Regions from separate parts of the Faecalibacterium sp. Marseille-Q4896 genome, predicted to be linked through region 1. Evidence: predicted binding sites of a transcription regulator. Region 1 holds the regulator's gene; each other region holds the start of a gene.

Region 1 (7,476 bases):
CAGATAAGCCTCGGCATCAGCCTTCAGCTTCTGCAGGATCATAGCGCTGACCTGCTGGGGAGTGTACTCCTTGCCGTTCAGGGTCACCTTGTGGTCGGTGCCCATGAAGCGCTTGATGGAAGCGACGGTGTTCTCGGGGTTGGTGATGGCCTGACGCTTTGCGACCTGACCCACCAGACGGTCGCCGGTCTTGGTGAAGCCGACCACAGACGGGGTGGTGCGTGCACCCTCAGAGTTTGCGATAACAACGGGCTCGCCGCCCTCCATGACAGCCACGCAGCTGTTGGTAGTACCAAGGTCGATACCAATGATCTTACTCATAATGAAAACTCCTCTCGAAAGAACAAATCTTATTGTTTATGTGATGCTCAAATGTTTGTAAGCGGATGTTATATTCAAAACCCTTTCGGGTTTCTGCTTTGTTATTCGGCCACTACAACGGTCGCATGGCGGACGATCTTATCGCCCAGCTTGTAGCCCTTCTGGTAGACCGTGATGACGGTGCCGCTCTCCTGTCCGTCCGGGGCGGGGATCTGCTGCACCGCGTTCATGAAGTTGGGGTCAAAGGGCTTGCCCAGCGCCTCGATCTCCTCCACATGGAGGGCATCCAGCGCCTTGGCGGCCTTGTCCAGCGTCATGGTCACGCCCTTTTTGTAGTTCTCGTCGGTGGTGGGGGCGTTGGCCGCCATCTCCAGCGTATCCAGAATGGGAATGATCTGGTTCACCGCAAAGGAAATGCCATCGTTGAACTTCTGGTCGGCTTCGCGGGTGGAGCGCTTGCGGTAGTTCTCGTACTCCGCTGCCATGCGCAGCAGCTGGTCTTTGGCCTGTGCAGCGTTGGCTTCGGCAGCATCCAGCTTTGCCTTTACGGCTTCCAGCTCACGGGCCTTCTTGTTGAACCAGCCGCCATCCTTCTTCTTGTCATCCTTCGGGTCGGCAGCTTCGGCAGCAGGTTCCTGTTCGGGTGCTGCCTGCTGGGCCTTTTCCTCGGGAGCCGTTTCGGGCTGCTCAGCTTCCTGAGCCGGAGCCGTCTTTTTTGCTTCTTCGCTCATTCCAGATCCTCCTTATAGATCACAGTCCGCCGGGGTGCGGCAGCCTGCGGGGTGTCTTTTCGTTTGCCGCTCATGCCCTCGCCCAGCTGATCTGCAAAGTAATGCAGCAGCGGCATCAGTTTCTGGAAGGGCATCCGGGTGGGGCCGATCAATGCAATGGAGCCCCACAGGCCTCCGCCCACCAGATACCGGTCGCTCACGATGCACAGGCCCGGGATCTGCGGTTCCAGATCCTCGCCCAGCAGCACGCTCTCACTGCGTTCTGCCGGAGGTGCGATCAGGCCAGCGGCCTGCTCCTCGTCGTTCAGCAGTGTGAGGATGTCGCCCACCTTGCCGTCCAGCTGAGGCCAGTCCAGCAGATACTGCTCGCCGCCCAGAAATACGTGGGGCTTGACGGAATCCTGCAGGATGGCAGCCGCTGCACTGATAACGGGCACCAGCTCCGGGTCGATCTGGCTGCACAGCTCTGCCAGCAGCCGGGTGGAAAGATCCACCGGCGCTACAAAGGTAAGGTTGCGGTTGAGCAGTGCGGCAAGTGCTGCCGCATTCTCGCGGGAAAGGCCGGTGCGTACCCGTGCCACACGGGTACGAACGTAACCGGCCGTGGTAACGGCCAGCACAGCCGCTGCGCTGCGGCCCACCTGAACCACTTCATAGTGGGCGATGCACAGATCCTCGGCACATGGGGTGCTGATGGCGGCGGTGCAGCCGCTGATGGCGGCCAGCGCCTTGGCGGCACCTGCGGCCAGCTTTTCCGGCTCGTGGTCAAGGCTTGCGAACACCGCATCCACCCGGGCGCGGCTCACACGATCCAGCGGCTGATCGTCGGTCAGCAGATTATCAAGGTAGTAACGGTAGCCCTTGGCACTGGGCACACGGCCCGCGCTGGTGTGGGGCTGCTCCAGCAGACCCAGCTTTGTCAGCGCCGCCATCTCATTGCGAAGCGTTGCGCTGGAAACTGCCATGTCAAAGTAGTTTGCCAGCACGCTGCTGCCAACGGGCTCGCCTTCGAGACCATACAGCGCCACGATCGCCTGCAAGACTCGCTGCTTGCGTGCATCCATCGTCATAGCGCCTGCCTCCTTTTTGCGTTCGCTTTGTTTGTTTAGCACTCCTTGTTCCTGAGTGCTAAGACCATTATAGCCAATTTTCCGGTGCTGTCAAGCCCCTTGGAAAAATGTTTTAAAAGATTCATAATTCTGTCATAAACGAAGAAAGCGCCCTCCTTATTATAAGGAAAGCGCTCCGGCATGTTCTTTACTCTTCCATCTGCCTTGCCAGAAATGCCGCTGCCACATTCACGGCCTTGAGCTGGGCAGCATCCGGCGTGGCCGTGCGGTCTTCGGTCAGCAGGGCCACCACGCCGGTCACATCGCCCGCCGCAATGATGGGTGCGGCGCACAACACCACCCGGGGCGAGCCTTCGCAGGGCAGGATGCACTTTTCGGCAATGCCCTCGCTCTGGTACAACCTGCGGCCATCCATCAGCTTTTCCAGCGGCTGGCTGATGCTGCGGTCGGCCAGCTCCCGCCGGCCGGAGCCGCTCACCGTAAGGATACGGTCGCGGTCGGCCACCAGTGTGGTCAGCGCAAAGCTTTTGCTGAGCACCTCGGTATACTGGGCCGCTACTGCGTTCATCTCGCCAATGGGCGAATACTTTTTAAAGATCACCTCGCCGTCGCCCGTGGTGAAGATCTCCAGCGGGTCGCCGCGGCGGATGCGCTGGGTGCGGCGGATCTCCTTGGGGATCACCACCCGGCCCAGCTCGTCGATGCGGCGCACGATTCCTGTTGCTTTCATGTTTTTGCTCCTCCGTTTCCTTAAAAATGCCTGCAGCACTAGTATCTGTCAGGCCGGGCCATTTATACCTGCCGCCCCCGCGCAAAAAGACCTGCACGGAAAGCTGCCTCTTCGTTGCGTTTCCGGCAGGGTTCTGCTACAATGATACAAAAAGCCGTTTTCATAAGCACAGCACCCCGCTTATGAAGACAGCTCCTAAAATTCTACTGAGAAAGGCAGGTGTCCGGATGCCGAACATCCTCATTCTGGGCGGCGGTGCCGCCGGTCTTGCAGCCGCGCTGGCGGCGGCACAAAGTGCCCCCGCTGCACAGGTCATTGTGCTGGAGCGCAACCCGAAGCCGGGCAAAAAGCTGCTTGCCACCGGCAATGGCCGTTGCAATCTGGATAACACCGGCATTGCACCGGAGCTGTATTTCACTGCCGACCCGGCAGCACTTCGTCCGCTGCTGGATGCCGTAAATACCGCCGACCCGCTGCGCTGGTTCCATGCGCTGGGGCTTTATACCCGCACCGACGAGGCGGGCCGGGTGTATCCGTACTCCAATCAGGCGGCGGACGTGCTGGCCCTGCTGGAGCATCACCTTGCGCAGCACCATGTGCAGCTGCGCACCGGCTGCACCGTGCGCACCCTGAACCAGAGCCGCAGCGGCTACGCCGTGCAGTTCGAGACGGCAGGCGGCTCTGCCGAAACGCTGCGCGCCGATGCCGTCATCTGCGCCATGGGCGGTGAGGCAGGGCCGCAGTTCGGCACCGACGGCTTTGGCACCCGGTTCGCCGCCCAGTGCGGCGGCAGGGTGGAGCCGCTGTACCCCTGCCTGACCGCCCTGCAGTGCGCAAAGCCCCGCAAAGCGCTGGCTGGCATCCGTGCCAAGGCAGCAGCATCCCTGCTGGACGGTGCCCATGTGCTTGCCTGCGAGAACGGCGAGGTACAGTTCACCGATTACGGCCTTTCCGGCATCTGCATCATGCAGCTGTCCGGCCTGCTGGCCCCGGGCCGCGGCCCCAAGGCTCCTGCTGTGGAGCTGGACCTCTTCCCGGCAGTGGACGAAACCGCACTTGCCAGCCTGTTTGCGGCCCACGCCGCCCAGACGGCAGGGGGCAGCGCCGCTGACTTCTGGCTGGGCCTGCTGAACCAGAAGCTGGGCCGTACTGTGTGGTTTGCCGCCGGGCTGCAGGACAGCGACACGCCTGCCGTGCTCACCGCCGCACAGTGGCAGAAGCTGGCCCACACCGCCAAGCACTGGCGCTTTGAGGGGCTGACCCCCTGCAGCTGGAAGCAGGCCCAGACCACCGGCGGCGGGCTGGCCCTGCGGGAGGTGGATCAGCACTTCCAGTTCAAGGGCTGTCCGGGCCTTTACTTTGTGGGCGAAACGCTGGACTGCGCAGGCAGCTGCGGCGGTTTTAACCTGCACTGGGCGTTCGGCTCCGGCCTTGTGGCCGGGCGCAGCGCTGCAGGCCATGCTGCAGCAGGCCGTGCTCTGCCAAAAGCCTCCGCGCCCGCAAAGAGCAGGAAAAAGCCGCACAGGTAAAAATGAGCTTTAAATTTTCAACAAAAGCTTGACATCTTGTGCAGATCGCATTATCATAAAGACAATAAAAGTTTGTTCAGAGGATCGAGCAGAACAAGCAAGGGGAGAGTCGAAAGGCCCTTTTGTTTGTCCTGCTCTTTTTCTTTTATTCGGCAAACGGAGCGATCAGGAGGTTTTTATGCTGGATGTAGCAATTATCGGCTGCGGTGTCATTGGTGCGGCAGCCGCCTATGAGCTGTCCCATTACCCGCTGCAGACCGCCATTTTCGAGGCTGAAAATGACGTAGCAGACTGCACCACCAAGGCCAACAGTGCCATTCTGCACGCTGGCTACGACCCCGAACCGGGCACCCGGATGGCGCAGCTCAACGTGGAGGGGTCCGCACTGGCCAAGGAGATCTGCGCCCGGCTGGATGTGCCGTACCTGCAGTGCGGCAGTCTGGTGCTGGCCCTCAGCCCGGAAGAGCTGCCCCACCTGCAGAAACTGTATGAGAACGGCATCGCCAACGGCGTGCCGGGCATCCGGCTGCTTTCCGCAGAGGAAACGTTTGCCATGGAACCGAATCTGGCCCCCACTGTCGTTGGCGCGCTGTATGCGCCCAGCGCCGCCATCGTCAGCCCGTGGGAGTTTGCACTGGCAATGGCAGAAGTGGCTGTGCGCAACGGCGTGGAGCTGCACCGCAGCTGCCCTGTGACCCGCATCGAAAAGACCGCCGGCGGCTGGGCGCTGACCACCCCCTCCGGAATTGTGGAAACGCGCTATATCATCAATGCGGCAGGCATCTCGGCGCAGGCCGTGCACGATATGGCCGCACCCCACAAATTTACCATCCAGCCCACCCGGGGCGAATACTACCTGCTGGATAAATCCGAGGGCAGCCGTGTGCACCACGTCATCTTCCAGTGCCCCAACGAAAACGGCAAGGGCGTTCTGGTGGCCCCCACCGTCCACGGCAACCTGATCGTCGGCCCGAACGCCGACCCCGTGGAAGGGGACGATACCGCCTGCACCGCTGCCGGGCTGGCCTTCGTCAGCGCCGCAGCGCGCCGCAGCGTGCCGAACATCCGCTTCAGCGAGTCCATCCGCAATTTTGCGGGTGTCCGTGCCAATGTGGACACGGGCGACTTCGTTATCGGCGAAGCGGAAGGCGCACCCGGCTTCATCGATCTGGCGGGCATGAAATCGCCCGGCCTTTCCAGTGCACCGGCCGTTGCCAGAGAAGCCGTCAAAATTCTGGAAGCTCACGGCGATCTGCCCGCCCCCAAGGCGGATTACAGGGATGGCCGCACCCGGGTGCGCTTCAAGGAGCTTCCGCCCGAAGAAAAAGCCCGGCTCATTGCAAAGGAACCCGCCTATGGCCGCGTGATCTGCCGCTGCGAGACGATCACCGAGGGCGAAATTCTGGACGCTCTGCACGAAGAGATCCCCGCCACCACCATTGACGGTGTCAAGCGCCGCTGCGGTGCCGGTATGGGCCGCTGTCAGGGCGGCTTTTGCGGGCCGCGGGTGCTGGAACTGATCAGCAAAACGCTGGGCATCAGTCCGCTGGACGTGCTGCAGGATAAGGCCGGCACCAACGTCTTACTGTGCGAAACCAAGCAGGAGGGAGAGCACCATGATTGATCTGGTCATCGTCGGCGGCGGCCCTGCAGGCCTTGCCGCAGCTTACAGCGCATGGCAGCATGGTCTGCGCGATATCCTTATCTTAGAGCGCGACAACGAGCTGGGCGGCATCCTGAACCAGTGCATCCACAACGGCTTCGGCCTGCACCGCTTTGGCGAGCAGCTCACCGGCCCGGAATACGCAGGCCGCTGCATTGAACTGCTGCGCTCCACCGGTGTCCGGGTGGAGCTGGGCACGATGGTGCTGGAAGTCACCCCGGACAAAAAGATCCACTGCGTCAGCCGGGAAAAGGGCTATCAGATCTTGGAAGCCAGAAGCATCATCCTCTGCATGGGCTGCCGGGAGCGCACCCGCGGTGCCATTGGCATTCCGGGCAGCCGCCCTGCCGGTATCTACACCGCCGGTGCGGCCCAGCGCTATGTCAACATGGAGGGCTATCTGGTAGGCAAGCGGGTGCTCATCCTCGGCAGCGGCGACATCGGCCTGATCATGGCCCGCCGCATGACGCTGGAAGGTGCCAAAGTACTGGCCTGCGTGGAGGTCATGCCGTATTCCGGCGGCCTGACCCGCAACATTGTGCAGTGCCTGCAGGACTTCGACATCCCCCTGTATCTGTCCCATACCATCGTGGATATTCAGGGCAAGGCCCGCGTGGAAAAGGCCACCGTTGCCAAGGTGGACGAAAACCGCCGCCCCATCCCGGGCACCGAGATGGAATTTGATGTGGACACCATCCTGCTCAGCGTCGGCCTGATCCCGGAAAATGAGCTGACCCGGCAGGCTGGCATCCCCATGGACCCTCACACCAAGGGCGCTGTGGTCTACGAGAATATGGAGACCGGCATCCCCGGCGTGTTCGCCTGCGGCAACGTGGTGCACGTGCATGATCTGGTGGACTTCGTTTCGGGCGAAAGCGACCTTGCCGGTGCTTCTGCGGCGGCCTATGTTTTGAAGGGCGAAGCCGCCGATACGGTTGTGCTTGACCTTGTCCCGGGCAATGGCGTGGGCTACACCGTGCCGCAGCGGGTGCGCCCCGCTGATGTGGACAGGAGCGTGAACATTTCCTTCCGTGTGCGGCAGAACTACGGACCCAGCCAGATCACCGTGACCTGCGGCGGCAGGCAGCTGGCCCGGTTCAAGCGCCAGCGCATGGCACCCGGTGAGATGGAACACATCGCACTGCCCAAAGTCCTGCTGGAAAAAGCAGACGGCCCGCTGACCGTTGCGGTAGAGGAGGTTATTGCAGAATGAGCAGCATCAAAGAAGTCATTTGCATCTGCTGTCCCTGCGGCTGCCACTTGCAGGTAGACCCGGAAAATGATTATAATGTAACTGGAAACGCCTGCCCCAACGGTGCCGCCTACGGCAGGGAAGAGCTGACCCATCCCACCCGCATCATCACCAGCACGGTGCGGGCGGAGGGTGGGCTGTATCCGCGCTGCCCGGTAAAGACTGCGCAGGCTGTGCCCA
Region 2 (7,476 bases), on a different contig from region 1:
CGCCCTCTTCATAACCGACGTATCCCGGAGGCGCGCCGATCAGACGGCTGACGCTGAACTTCTCCATATACTCGGTCATATCGATTCGCACCATGTTGCGCTCGTCGTCAAACAGGGCCTGTGCCAGTGCCTTGGCCAGCTCAGTCTTGCCCACGCCGGTGGGGCCGAGGAACAGGAAGCTGCCGATGGGGCGGTTGGGGTTGGCGATACCGGCGCGGCTGCGCAGGATGGCCTCGCTCACCTTGGTCACAGCCTCGTCCTGACCGATGACCCGCTGGTGCAGCACATCGTCCAGATGCAGCAGCTTCTCGCGCTCACCCTCCACCAGTTTCTCCACCGGGATGCCGGTCCAGCGGGCCACGATGCGGGCGATCTCCTCGTCGGTCACGCGGTCACGCAGCAGGCTGTCCTCCTTCTTGGCGGCGGCGATCTTCTCTTCCTCTTCCAGCTGTTTCTGCAGCTGGGGCAGCTTGCCGTATTTCAGCTCAGCGGCTTTGTTCAGGTCGTACTCGCGCTGAGCCTTTTCAATGTCGGCATTGGTCTGCTCGATCTGCTCACGCAGGGATTGCACCTTGCCGATGGCGTTCTTCTCGTTCTCCCACTTTGCCTTCATGCTGCGGAACTTGTCCTGCAGCTCGGCCAGCTCCTTTTCCAGATCCTTCAGGCGGCTCTGGCTCAGGGCATCGGTCTCCTTTTTCAGGCTCACCTGCTCGATCTGCAGCTGGGTGATGCGGTGGGCCAGATCGTCCATCTCGCTGGGCATGCTGTCCATCTCGGTCTTGATCATGGCGCAGGCTTCATCCACAAGGTCGATGGCCTTATCCGGCAGGAAACGATCCGTGATATAGCGGTCGGACAGGGTGGCAGCGGCGATCAGGGCGCTGTCGTTGATCTTCACGCCGTGGAACACCTCGTAGCGTTCCTTCAGGCCGCGCAGAATGGAGATCGTGTCCTCCACGGTGGGCTCATCCACCTGTACCGGCTGGAAGCGGCGCTCCAGAGCGGGGTCTTTCTCGATATACTGGCGGTACTCGTCCAGTGTGGTGGCACCGATGCAGTGCAGCTCGCCCCGGGCCAGCATGGGCTTGAGCAGGTTGCCTGCGTCCATGGCACCATCGGTCTTGCCGGCACCCACGATGGTGTGCAGCTCATCGATGAAGAGGATGATCTTGCCCTCGCTCTTCTTCACCTCGTTCAGCACGCTCTTCAGGCGCTCCTCGAACTCGCCGCGGTACTTTGCACCGGCCACCAGAGCGCCCATGTCCAGACTGAACACGATGCGGTCCTTCAGGTTTTCGGGCACATCGCCGCGCACGATACGCTGTGCAAGACCCTCTGCAATGGCGGTCTTGCCAACGCCGGGCTCACCGATCAGGCAGGGGTTGTTCTTGGTCTTACGAGACAGGATGCGGATCACGTTGCGGATCTCCTGATCACGGCCGATGACGGGGTCCAGCTTCTGCTTGCGGGCAAGATCTACCAGATCCTGACCATACTTCTGCAGGGCGTTGTAGGTATCCTCCGGGTTGTCATTGGTGACGCGCTGGTTGCCGCGCACTGCTGTGAGCTGCTGCAGGAACTTATCTTTCGTGATGCTGAACGCACGGAACAACTCGGTGGTGTTCTGGGTCTGCTCGTCCAGCAGACCCAGGAACACATGCTCCACGCTGATATAGTCGTCCTTCATGGCCTTGGCTTCTCGGGCGGCGGCGCTGAGCACCTTATCGGCAGCCTGCGAGATATAGACCTTGTCGGGGTCACGGCCGGAGCCGGAGACCCGGGGCAGAGCCGAAAGCTTTTCGGCCACGGCGGCAGCAAAGCTGCCGGGGTCAACATTCAGCTTCTGCAGCAGCTGCGGGATCAGGCCCTGCTCCTGCGAAGCGAGGGCGTGCAGCAGATGTTCAGGTTCCAATTGATTGTGCTGGTACTCCACAGCCAGCTGTTGCGCTGCCTGCAGAGCCTCCAGCGTTTTCTGTGTATATTGATTGGTATTCATAAAGTCAAGCCTCCATTCATACCGGAAGGTTTATTTTAGCGGACGCGATAGCCATCTGCTAAAAGCCCGGTGCAGAGATGCTGCCGAACGGGAAGCAGCGGCTATTCTTCAGTTGTTTCACGGTTTCAAGCACCTCCTGCCGAACTGGTTTTACTTGTTTTAGCACTCTATCTGTTCGACTGCTAAAACTATACTCCTGTTTTCCCACTTTGTCAATAGGGTTCATAAAAAGTTTGCAAATCACAGTTTTTGCTAGAAAAAACACGCAGCCTTGCCATACCGTTCGTCGCGTAAGCGACTTAAAATCGGCGCAACACAAAAAATCCTCTAGCGCAGCGACTTGGATTTTTTGTATGGAGCCCATCTGCTTTGGGATTATTAAGGGCGAGCAGCCCTTAGTTTGCAACGGCGACGACCGCGGCCGGCGGCCGAAACAGGGAGGAGCTGTTGGGGCAGCGGCCTGCAGGATGCGAGTGCCGCGCAAGGCACGAAGCAGACGCAGGGAGCCGCAACCCGCCGCCTCCCGCGCCTCGAAAGTAGCGGAGACCTTGCCGCGCTGAACACGCGGCATTTGCTTTGCAAACCGGTCTGCGGCTTAAAAGCCCCACTGGGGCTTTCATGCCCTGCGGGCACCGCCGTCCTTTCTGGTTCTCTTTTGGCACGCAAAAGAGAACTTATCCGGTGGAGAAGAATTGCATAAAAGTCAAGAAATCTGTTCCACTCGAATACGCTCTGTATGGGAAGCATTGCTCTAAAAAAAGAACCCCAAAAAATCCATAGATTTTCTGGAGTTCAAAAATTCATATAATGTGATCTCAGCCCTGCTTTTTCCAGCGGCGCATCACGCCCATGCCCAGCGCATAGGGGCCGGTGTGCACGGCAATGGTGCAGCCGATCTGCAACAGGCCCACTTCGCACTGTGCGCCGGGGTACTTTGCACGCAGGGCCGCGCGGGTCTGCATCCACAGGCGCTTGCCTTCCTCTTCGTCGTAGCCGTAGCCTACGGTGATGCGGTAGTCGTCCGGGGTGCCGCCGTGGGCATCCAGATAGTTCATCAGCTGTTCCAGCGCTTTTTCAAAGCTCTTCTGTCGGCCGCGTGCCACGCCGCCGGAGAAGATCTCGCCATCCTTGAACAGGATCATCGGCTTGATGCCCAGCATGTTGGCTGCACGGCCCGTTACCTTGCCAATGCGGCCGCCCTTGATGAGATAGTCCAGATTGCCTACCGTGAAGAAGATCTGGTTGGTAGCTTTCTCTGCTTCCAGCCATGTCACGGTCTCGTCCAGCGTGCAGCCTGCGTCCCGCATGGCCACGGCGTTTTCCACCATGGTGGACTCGGTAACGGTAGCCGCCGCGCTGTCAATGACCTCAATGCGGGCATCGGGGAAATCTTCCAGCACCAGATCCCGGGCATTGCGGGCGCTACCCACACAGCCGCTCATCTTGCTGGTGAACACCAGACACAGCACATCCCGGCCAGCAGCAGCATGGGCACGGAATGCCTGCTCAAAGTCCTCAATGGAAGCAAGGCTGGTTTTGGGGTAGGCCGAAGGGTTGTCCACCATGAACTGGTAGAAGTCCCGCACGGCGATTTCCTTGCCTTCTTTGCGGTAGTGCTCGCCGTCCAGCGAGACATAGAAGGGCACGACCTCGATTTGGAGCTGTTTGGCAGTGTCCAGCGTCAGGTCGCATGCGCTGTCGGTAATGATATCAAACATCTGTGACGCTTCCTTTTCTGAATCATTCAGGAGCTTTGCAGGGGATCATACGTGGTGGATATAAGCCTCACGCTCGGCACCCACAGAGATGTAGGTGATCTTGCAGCCGACAGCCTTTTCCAGATATTCCACGTAATCGCGTGCTTCCTTGGGCAGGTCTTCCCACTTGCGGGCTGCGGTGATATCACAGTGCCAGCCGGGCAGGTACTCCACCACGGGCTGTGCGGTGTCCAGAGCTTCGCCCATGGGGAAGCGGGTGGTGGTGCTGCCATCGGTCAGCTTGTAGGCAGTGACCATGGGGATCTTTTCCATGTAGTCCAGCACGTCCAGCAGGGTCAGAGCAACTTCATCGCAGCCCTGGCAGAACACGCCGTAGCGGCTTGCCACCAGATCGATGGGGCCAACGCGGCGGGGACGGCCGGTGGCTGCACCGTACTCGTGGCCAGCCTCACGCAGGTCGTGCTTTTCCTCTTCGGTCATAGCCAGCTCGGCAGTGAAGGGGCCGTCACCCACGCAGGAGGAGTAAGCCTTCATCACGCCGATGGAGTTGTGCAGCTTGTGGCCCGGGATGCCTGCGCCGATGGGAGCGTAAGCACCGATGACGTTGGAAGAGGTGGTATAGGGGTAAATGCCAAAATCGATGTCGCGCAGAGCGCCCAGCTGAGCCTCGAACAGGACCTTCTTGCCTGCAGCGTCTGCATCGGCCAGATACTGGCCCACATCGCAGATGTAATCCTTGAAGATGGCGGCATACTTTTCGAGCCATGCCCACATCTCATCCACGCTGATGGGAGCTGCGTTGTAGCTGCCCTCCATGACCAGATTCTTGGAATCCACCATGGTGACCAGGCGCTTCTTCACAGCGTCGTCCAGATGCAGCAGGTCGCCCATGCGCAGGGTCTTCTTCATGTACTTGTCGCCGTAAGCGTAGGCAATGCCGCGCTTGGTGGAGCCGAACTGTGCGCCGGTCTTGGACAGACGTGCTTCTTCCAGACCATCCTGCTCCACATGGTAGGGCATGGTGATGGTTGCACGGTCGGAGATCTTCAGGTTTGCCGGGCTGATCTCAACGCCCTGCTCCCGCAGCTTGTTGATCTCGCCGTCCAGATGATGCGGGTCGATGACCATGCCGTTGCCCATAACGCAGACCACGTTCGGACGCAGGATGCCGGAGGGCAGCAGATTCAGCACGAACTTGCCGCGCTCGTTCTTAACCGTGTGACCGGCGTTGTTGCCGCCCTGATAACGTGCAACGATGTCATACTCCTGGCTGATGAGGTCGACCATGCGGCCCTTGCCTTCATCGCCCCAGTTGATACCCGTAATTGCAGTAAGCATAATAAATGACCTCTTTATCATTTTTTCAAAAGACAGCCTTTTCCGTGCACCTTGCCCGGGATACGCCACCTTGGGAAAACACATCAGCAGGCATACACAAAGCACATACCAATGCAAGTATAGTATAGCACAGATCGCCGTGCAAAAAAAGAGGAAAACACAGCTTTTGGCTGCGTTTTCCTCCAAAAAAGTGTGCGCAAAATTGTGCGTTCAGCTGCGGGGGTTCTCAAGGTCGGCACGGCGGATCACCTTGTGGATAGTGCCGTCCGGCTCCTGAATGGAGGTGTTGGCCAGCTGTGCGCGCAGGCTGGCCTTCATGTCGTCGATGTATTCGCGGCGCAGGGCCTGCTGCTCTGCCTTTTCGGCCTCGGTCAGGCCAGTGGTCTTGCTCTTTTTTGCCAGCTCGTTGATGCGGGCGATCTTTTCCTGTGTCATGGTGCCTCCTGTATTTTCAAGCGGAATATGTTATAATAAGAAAGCAAACCCTCTCAGTCATTGCTGTGCAATGCCAGCTCCCCCGAAAGGGCGAGCTTTTTAAGGAATTTTCTCAATCAGTATAGCAAAGGATGATAAAAATGGCAACTCAATTGAATTTTGCACAGCAGATGGATGCCGTGCTCAAAACGCTGGACGGCACCCGGCCGCGCCTTTTGCTCCACGCCTGCTGCGGCCCCTGCTCCAGCGCAGTGCTGGAACAGCTGTGCCAGTATTTTGAGATCACAGTGCTTTACTATAACCCCAACACATGGCCTGCAGAGGAATACTACCGCCGCGGCGAAGAGCTGAAGAAGTTCGTGGCAGCAGCCCATCCTCTGGGCGTGACCGTGGTGGAGGACCACTACGACCCGCAGGAGTTCTACTCTGCTGTCACCGGCCTTGAAAACGAGCCGGAGCGGGGCAGCCGGTGCACGATCTGCTACCGGCTGCGGATGCGCCGGGCGGCGCAATACGCCAGTGAGAACGGCTTCGACTGGTTCACCACTACACTGTCCATCAGCCCGCATAAAGATGCCAAGCGCATCAATGCCATCGGGCAGGAGCTGGAAGCCGAGTTCGGCGTAAAGCATCTGCCTTCGGACTTCAAAAAGCACAACGGCTATCTGCGCAGCCTGCAGCTTTCGGAGGAATACGGCCTGTACCGGCAGGATTACTGCGGGTGCGAGTTCAGCGCGAAGGCAAGAGGGATCGAAAAGTAAGCCGTTATCGGGCAGGCCGCTTTTTTGCTTACTCTTCCGGCAGCTTTGCCACCAGCAGGGTGAAAATAATCAGGCCCACGCAGGGCACGATGTTGGAAGCCATACCGGCGGCAAGGCCAGCCTTTTCGGCCACGATGCCGATGATCCACGGCATGAGGATGGCACCGCTGGACGCCGCCGGCAGCATGATGCCCATGCTGGTCACGCTGGTCATGCGGCCCGCGCTGGCCACAGCGGTGGGGTTCAGGCCCGCCATGGAGAACGCAAACGCAAACAGCAGCACGATGGCCATGACCTGCGTGTGGGCCATGACCAGCAGCACATAAAAGATCGTACACAGCACGCTCATGCCCACCATAGCCTTGCGCGGGCTCTTGAACGGGAACACGAATGCGATCAGCAGACGGGCCACCAGCGTGGCACCCCACATGACCGTGACGGTGTAAGCCGCCAGTGTGCCTGCAATGATGCCGCTGCCCTTGAAGTAAGTGACCATCCAGCCGTTGACGCTCTGCTCTGCAGCGTTCTGGAAGAACAAAAGGCCGGTCAGCATCCAGAATCGTGCCGAACGCAGAAAGCTCCAGTCAATGGCCTGCTTTTCCTTGGCATTCTTGGTCTTGCCGCCGCCCAGCGGGGTAAAGGCATATACCAGCCACAGTACAAGTCCCAGTGCCGCCAGCAGGAACACCGCCAGCTCAGTGCTCACCTTCGCCGCTGCCGCAATGAGGAAGGGGCACAGCAGCGCACCGCAGGCGTAGCAGCTGTGCATCAGGTTCATGCCGCGGGTGCGATCAGCAGAGTGATCGCTGACCAGAATGGTGCAGGTGTTGATAACACTGCCCTTGGCAATGCCCACCACAAAGAAAGCCACTGCCAGCAGGATCTCTACACCGGTCAGGCCCATGATGCCGTAGCCCACCGCATAGCCGATGGTGAGCAGCAGCACACTGGGCTTCATGCCCAGTACACTAGACAGCATACCAATGAGCAGGCCTGCCAGCAGATTACCCACACTCATAAGTGAGAGCAGGGTGCCAGTCATGCCGTAGGCAAAGCCGTAGCGCTCCTGCAGCAGGCTGACCACCACGCCCGCACTGATGGCACAGATGCCACTGAAGAAGAAAGTAAGAAAGCCTGTATTCCGCAGGCGTGCAGACTGTTGTTCCATAATCGTCCTCTTTCTGTGAAAATATCCTCCCTCTATTTAACCATAATTCCGCATCATTGC
Region 3 (7,476 bases), on a different contig from region 1:
GAACCTTTTGCAGGGCAGCGGCACCAGCCGTGCCATCTATCAGGCGGCAGGGGAGCAGGAGCTGACCGCTTCCTGTGAAGCCATCGGCCGTTGCGATTTGGGCAGAGCCGTGTGTACTCCGGCGTTCGGGCTGCCTGCAACGTATATTTTCCATGCAGTCTGCCCTGCGTGGCACGGCGGCGGGTTCGGCGAAGCTGAACAATTAGCCGGTGCATACCACTCCGCATTGGAATTAGCCGCAGAGTACCACTGCGAGAGCGTGGCCTTTCCGCTGCTGTCCAGCGGAAACTATGGCTACCCCAAAGAACAGGCCTTCCGCATTGCGGTGGACACCATCACACAGTACGTCATGGAGCACGACCTGACCGTGTATTTGGTGCTTTACGACCGGGACTCGCTGGCCGTGAGCTGGAAGCTGTTCGCCTCGGTGGAGGAGTACATTGACGACCACTATGTAGCACAGAACGATGAAAGCTACGGATTTGGCCGTCGGCGCAGGGAATTGTCAGAGCGGCGGAGGCTTCTGGAAGAAGATGCCGCCGTGCCGATGCTAGGTGCAGTTCCGGCATCCGCCGCGGCACCCAGGACAGCCCGCAGTCTGGAAAGCCTGATGGACAACCTTGGCGAGAGCTTCACCACCCGGCTACTGCGGCTCATTGACGAGCGGGGGCTGAAAGACTCCACCGTGTACAAGCAGTCCAACATCTCCCGGCAGCATTTCTCCAAAATTCAGTGCAATCGCGACTACAACCCCAAAAAGAAAACGGTGCTGGCCTTTGCGGTGGGCCTGCACCTGTCCGAAGATGAAACCATCGACCTGCTCAAGAGTGCGGGCTATGCCTTTTCGGATGGCTCCAAGCGGGACTGGATCGTGCGGTATTGCCTGGAACACAAAATCTATAACATCAATCAGGTCAATACGCTGCTGTTTGAATACGATCAGGAACAGCTGGGTGCGTAATTTGTCGCCTGCCCGTTGACCTTTTGCCCTCCGGTTTGTGGTATCCTTTTGCCAACGAAAGCGATCATAGGTAAGGGAGGAAACAGCCATGTTAGGAGCAATCTTGGGTGACATCGTGGGCAGTCCCTATGAATTTGACCACAACAATTACAAGCACAAGGATTTTCCGCTGCTGAGCGAGAAATCGCACTTCACCGATGATACGGTCATGACCGTTGCGGTGGCACGGGGATTGATTGTGGGTAAAGGCATCCCGGAGAGAACATTTGAAGAAACAAAGAGCGAGATGCGCATTTGGGGAGAAACATACCCTCATGCCGGTTACGGCGGGATGTTCCGCCGGTGGCTGCACACAGAAAATCCGAATCCCTATGGCAGTTTCGGTAACGGCTCGGCTATGCGGGTGTCAGCAGCGGGCTGGCTGTTCGATACGCTGGACAAAACATTGGAAATGGCAAAAGTGACCGCCGAAGTCACCCACAACCACCCGGAGGGCATCAAGGGCGCACAGGCCACGGCGGCAGCAATTTTTCTGGCTCGTACCGGCCACAGCAAGCCGGAGATCAAGCGGTATGTGGAGCAGACCTTCGGTTATGACCTGAACCGTACCTGCGATGAAATTCGGCCGACCTATCATCATGTGGAGACCTGTCAGGAAACTGTGCCGGAAGCAATCATTGCTTTTCTGGAAAGCGTCAGTTTTGAGGATGCACTTCGCAATGCGGTCTCTCTGGGCGGCGACAGCGACACCCTTGCCTGCATCACCGGCGGCATTGCCGAAGCTTTTTACGGGATGCCGCAGGAACTGCGGGACGAGACTTTGAAACGTCTGCCGGAGGATATCCGGGAAGCATATGAACTGTTGTGCTTCATGATTGCCAAGATGATATAAAATGCGATGATGCGACTGAATTTTGAAAAGATTGTATAGGATTTTATAAAAGTATTATTCTTTTATAAATTTTAGCACTCATCTATTGACACTGTTAATGAACGGTGCTATAACAGTGGCGTGCTCAGGAGGAAGGGCAAAAGGAGAGCCGCTAGGCTCCCCGGAAAGCCCTTCTGAATGGACGCTTCAGATTTTTTGCCCCGACCCGAACGCCGGGATTGGAGGAATGATTTATGCTTATGCCGACTGTTTTCCATGAAAACCTGTTCGATGATTTCTTCGATCCGTTCTGGAATGACGCTGTACTGGAACGTGCTATGAACCGTGAGGCTCGTGGCGCCTTTGGTAAGCGTGGTGCAAACATGATGAAGACCGATGTCAAACAGACGGACAATGGCTACGAAGTAGCTGTTGACCTGCCGGGCTGCAAGAAGGAAGACGTTCAGATGGATCTGAACGACGGCTACCTGACCATTCAGGCAGTGCGCAGCCACAGCAACGACGAAAAGGATAAGAAGGGCCGCTACCTGCGGCGCGAATCCTTCTCTGGCACCTGCGCGCGCAGTTTCTACGTGGGCGATGTGAAGAAGGAAGACATCCACGCAAAGTTCGAGGACGGCGTCCTGCACGTCGAGCTGCCTGCTCCTCAGCAGACGAAGGCTTTGCCTGAGAACCCGAATCTGATTGCAATCGAGTAAAACGCCGGTCGTGTGCGCCAAAGCACAACGCACATAAGATGCCCCCGGAGAGCTGTAACAAGCCCTCCGGGGGCATTTTTGTTTCGCTATCTTTTCCGCAAGGGAAAATCATGGTATACTGAGAACAGCAACTCGGAATTTATGGAGGTACTTCACTATGGAATACAAACGCTTTGGCGGTAAGCTCCTTGTCCGCATCGACAAAGATGAGGAGATCGGTGAAACAAATTTGATTTTAGGGGGACAAAGATGAGTGATGTAAAAGGAAAGACCGGCGCAGTCTTGAGGGAGACGGCAGTCCTGACCGGGGCGGTGGCGATCATTGCGGCGGGCGTTTTCTTTTTTCTGGTGCCGAGCCATACATCTGTCAGCAGCATTTCCGGCCTTGGCATCGTGCTGTCCAATTTTGTGCCGCTGCCCTTGTCGGTCATTACGATGATCCTGAACGTCGTGCTTCTCATCATCGGGTTCTTTACCTGCGGCAGAGAATTTGGCGCAAAGACCGTATACACCAGTGTGCTGCTGCCGGTGTTTCTGGGGCTGTTTGAAAAGCTGTTCCCGGAGTTCGGCTCGATGACCGGCAGTCAGGAGCTGGACGTGCTGTGCTATATTCTGGTGGTCAGCATCGGGCTGAGTATTTTGTTCAACCGCAATGCATCCTCCGGCGGGCTGGATATCGTGGCAAAGATCATGAACAAGTACCTGCACATGGAATTGGGAAAAGCCATGTCTCTGTCGGGAATGTGTGTGGCGCTTTCCGCGGCCCTGGTCTACGATAAAAAGACCGTGGTGCTGAGTATCCTCGGTACTTACTTCAACGGCATCGTGCTGGACCATTTCATCTTTGATAACAGCATCAAACGCCGCGTCTGCATCATCACCGAAAAAGAGGAGGCGCTGCGTCAGTTCATCCTCCATGACCTGCACAGCGGTGCGACCATGTACGAGGCCATCGGTGCATACAATCTGGAAAAGCACAACGAGATCATTACCATCGTGGACAAGAGCGAATATCAGAAGCTGATGAACTTTATCAACCGGGAAGACCCCAAGGCTTTTGTTACCATTTACAATGTGTCCAGCATGCAGTATCAGCCCAAGATCTGATCGGCGGAGAGCTGCCGCAAAGGGCGGGCCTTTTGCGGCTTGCTCTTTGCCATAGCTGCGTGGTATACTCAAGTCCGGAAATATCAAAGCGCATGGAGGTAAAAAGCATGCTGACCTATACCTATGTTTCCGAGGGCAAATTTGAACTGATGGAAAAACCAAAGCCGGTGCTGCAGCACGAGCGGGATGCCATTGTAAAAGTGACCCTTGCCAGCATCTGCTCCAGCGACCTGCACATCAAGCACGGCAGCGTGCCCCGGGCGGTGCCCGGCATCACGGTAGGGCACGAGATGGTGGGCATCGTAGAAGAAGTGGGCAGTGCGGTGACCAATGTGAAACCCGGCGACCGGGTGACGGTGAACGTGGAGACCTTCTGCGGAGAGTGCTTTTTCTGCAAAAAAGGCTTCGTGAACAACTGTACCGATCAAAACGGCGGCTGGGCGCTGGGCTGCCGCATCGACGGCGGGCAGGCCGAGTATGTCCGGGTGCCCTTTGCGGATCAGGGACTGAACAAGATCCCGGACGGCGTCACCGATCGGCAGGCGCTGCTGGTGGGCGATGTGCTGGCCACCGGCTTTTGGGCGGCACGCATCTCGGAGATCACCCCCGAGGATACCGTGCTGATCCTCGGTGCAGGGCCGACTGGCATCTGCACGCTGCTGTGCGTCATGCTGCACAGCCCCAAGCGCATCATCGTTTGTGAAAAGGACGCAAGCCGCCTGCAGTTCATCCGTCGGCACTACCCGCAGGTGCTCACCGTGCAGCCGGAGGACTGCGCCGCCTTTGTGCGTGCCCACAGCGACCACGGCGGGGCCGATGTGGTGCTGGAGGTGGCAGGGGCAGACTCCACCTTCCGGCTGGCGTGGGAGTGCGCAAGACCCAACGCCATCGTGACCGTGGTGGCGCTGTACGACAAGGCACAAACCCTGCCGCTGCCGGAGATGTACGGCAAAAACCTTACCTTCAAGACCGGCGGCGTGGACGGCTGCGATTGTGAAGAAACGCTGCGTCTCATCGCAGAAGGCAAGATCGATACCGAACCGCTCATCACCCACACCTACCCCCTGCGCCGGATCGCAGAGGGCTACGAGCTGTTTGAAAAGAAACGGGACGGCGTGATCAAGGTGGCAGTGGAGTGCTGACGGTCTGCGCCAAGGCACAACGCACATAAGGTGGCCCCGGAGAGTTGTAACAAGCCCTCCGGGGCCATTTTTGTTTCCCGACATCTTTTCCGCAGCGGCAAGGCGTGGTAGAATAAGGGCAGAACCAATCCACAGGTGAGAAAATCGAACTTCAGAGAGAGGAGATGTTTCTATGCAGTCTGATGAGCTGAAACGCCGGATCTCGGCAGGCAGAGGAGATGCTTTGGCTGATCTGGTTTTGAAAAATGCCAGAATTGTCAATGTGTTTACCGATGAGATCGACACCGCTGATATTGCCATCAGCGGAAATTCGATCGTGGGCGTGGGCACGTATCATGGCCGGAAAGAAGTTGATCTGCACGGCAAATATGTCTGCCCGGGCCTGATCGATGGGCATATCCACATCGAAAGCTCCATGCTCTGTGGTCCGGCTTTCGAGCAGGCAGTGCTGCCCCACGGTACCACTGCGGTGGTCACAGACCCACACGAGATCTCGAACGTTGCGGGGCTTGAAGGCTTGGACTTCATGCTGGAAACGACAAAAAATCTGACCCTTTCGGTTTATTTCATGCTGCCCTCCTGTGTGCCGGCCACGGATCTGGATGAATCCGGCGCGGTGCTGAACGCAGAACAGCTGCGGCCTTACTACGGCGATCCCCGCGTGCTGGGGCTTGCGGAGCTGATGAATGCCTACGGGACGGTGCGCTGTGACCCGAAGATCCTGCAGAAGATCAGCGACTGTACCGAAGCGGGAAAGATCGTGGATGGCCATGCACCGCTCTTGAGCGATAAGGACCTGAATGCTTATATTGCGGCAGGCGTTCAGTCTGATCACGAGTGCTCCAACATTGAGGAAGCCATGGAAAAATTCCGGCTCGGACAATATATCATGATCCGGGAAGGAACGGCTGCCAAAAATATGGAGGCCCTGATGCCGCTGTTTCGGGAGCCTTATTGCAGCCGCTGCATGCTGGTGACGGATGATAAGCACCCCGGTGACCTGCTGGACAACGGACACATCGATTCCAACATCCGTAAAGCGATCCGGTTGGGGGCGGACCCGGCAGTGGCCGTCAAAATGGCGACGCTGGTTCCGGCACAGTATTTTGGGTTCAAGCAGCACGGTGCCGTGGCACCGGGGTATGCTGCCGACCTCATTGTAGTATCGGATTTTGAATCCTTTACGGTCGAACAGGTTTACAAGAACGGCACGCTGGTGGCCGAGCACGGAAAAACGCTGAAACCCGCACCGCTTGACATCGACCGTGTGAGATTTTCCCACGTTATGGATTCCTTTGATCTGGATGAGATCGCACTGCAGGACCTGGAACTTCGGGAAAGCGGGGAGCAGGAGCGTGTCATCTGCCTGAACCGGGGCGAGCTGCTTACGGAGGAAAAAATCATCCCGTTCCAACGGCATCCGGGCAAAGCTCCCGGTGTGGACCCGGAACACAACATCGTAAAACTGGCTGTTTTTGAGCGGCATCATCACTCCGGCCATGTGGGCATTGGCTTTTTAGGAAACTTCAGCCTGAAATGCGGAGCCGTTGCATCGAGCATCGCACATGATTCCCATAACCTGATTGTGGCAGGGGACAACGATGCCGATATGATGCTGGCCGGCAACACTGTGCGGAAAAACAAAGGCGGACTTGCGTTTGTGGCAGATGGACAGGTTGTGGCAGAACTTGCGCTTCCGGTGGCCGGATTGATGAGCACCGAAAGCGCAGAGAGCGTTGCGGCGAAAATGCAGGCGCTGAACGATGCCCTCAAGGCACATGGTGTAGCGGAAGACATCGGCATTTTTATGACCCTCGCCTTCGTCAGCCTTCCGGTCATTCCCAAACTCAGACTGAATACATACGGCATCATCGATGTAGCGCAGCAGAAAGTCGTTCCGGCTGTTTTTTAATACGCGATAACAAAAATACTGCCGGAGACCGACCCGAATGGTCCGTCTCCGGCAACAGAACAGTTCGTTCCTACTCTTAGAAACGAGCCGCATCAAGAGAAAAATTGACGGAAATTCTTATTTGATAAATCGGAATTTGACAAAGGAGTGTGATTATATGGGTAAAGCGATTTTGGCAGCAATCGTTACATTGATTGTTGGTTATTTAGGTACGGTCGTAGGACTTGAACTTTTAGGTAATTGGGTTGAGTTTGGATTGCTCATTGCTATTGCAGTAATGGGTGCTTTTATCATCTACTTCAATGACAAGAAGTAAGACAACTTCGCATTTGTGGAAGTTATAAAGGGGTGCATCATGGAAATCGAGTATAAATAAACAAAAGATTTCACGGCCGATGAATTGCAGAAACTGTTTTTATCCGTTCACTGGGAATCCGGCAATTATCCAGAAAAACTTGTCCATGCGATGCACAATTCCACACGAGTTATTTCTGCGTGGGATGGTGATAAGCTGGTCGGGCTGGTTCGCGCGCTTGATGATGGAGAAACAGTCGCATTTTTGCATTATCTTTTGGTGGACCCTGCTTATCAGGGACAGTACATTGGAGATGAGCGGATGAAACGGATCATGAGTTTCTATCAAAAGCTTCTGTATGTGAAAGTTATGTCGTCTGATCCTAAAACGATCCAATTTTATGAGCGATATGGCTTTCAACAATATGATAATTACTCTGCAATGGTGCGGAAGCACTTTTTGTGAGTTG

The links. The regulator HrcA, encoded in region 1, represses chaperone genes, less so after heat shock. The targets are predictions, from matches to a motif close to TGTTAGCACTCNNNNNNNNNGAGTGCTAACA.
Region 2: a site for HrcA is predicted at 2,154-2,184, ahead of clpB (ATP-dependent chaperone ClpB). Genes of this name have one in related genera too.
Region 3: a site for HrcA is predicted at 1,923-1,953, ahead of J3348_RS03705 (Hsp20/alpha crystallin family protein). Genes of this name have one in related genera too.

Annotation. Positions count from the first base shown of each region.
Region 1 covers NZ_JAFREG010000004.1:145,226-152,701, reverse strand. The annotation lists gene dnaK (molecular chaperone DnaK) at 1-321, opposite strand, end outside; gene J3348_RS08870 (nucleotide exchange factor GrpE) at 423-1,052, opposite strand; gene hrcA (heat-inducible transcriptional repressor HrcA) at 1,049-2,122, opposite strand; gene J3348_RS08860 (stage V sporulation T C-terminal domain-containing protein) at 2,310-2,852, opposite strand; gene J3348_RS08855 (aminoacetone oxidase family FAD-binding enzyme) at 3,080-4,381, shown strand; gene J3348_RS08850 (NAD(P)/FAD-dependent oxidoreductase) at 4,560-6,005, shown strand; gene J3348_RS08845 (FAD-dependent oxidoreductase) at 5,998-7,257, shown strand; gene J3348_RS08840 (DUF1667 domain-containing protein) at 7,254-7,476, shown strand, end outside.
Region 2 covers NZ_JAFREG010000006.1:115,418-122,893, forward strand. The annotation lists gene clpB (ATP-dependent chaperone ClpB) at 1-1,996, opposite strand, end outside; gene J3348_RS10645 (DegV family protein) at 2,812-3,714, opposite strand; gene J3348_RS10650 (adenylosuccinate synthase) at 3,760-5,052, opposite strand; gene J3348_RS10655 (DUF896 domain-containing protein) at 5,263-5,487, opposite strand; gene J3348_RS10660 (epoxyqueuosine reductase QueH) at 5,619-6,248, shown strand; gene J3348_RS10665 (MFS transporter) at 6,277-7,416, opposite strand.
Region 3 covers NZ_JAFREG010000001.1:722,715-730,190, reverse strand. The annotation lists gene J3348_RS03715 (macro domain-containing protein) at 1-961, shown strand, start outside; gene J3348_RS03710 (ADP-ribosylglycohydrolase family protein) at 1,050-1,853, shown strand; gene J3348_RS03705 (Hsp20/alpha crystallin family protein) at 2,087-2,551, shown strand; gene J3348_RS03700 (YitT family protein) at 2,801-3,658, shown strand; gene J3348_RS03695 (alcohol dehydrogenase) at 3,766-4,800, shown strand; gene ade (adenine deaminase) at 4,973-6,712, shown strand; gene J3348_RS03685 (binding-protein-dependent transport permease) at 6,870-7,028, shown strand; gene J3348_RS03680 (GNAT family N-acetyltransferase) at 7,113-7,472, shown strand.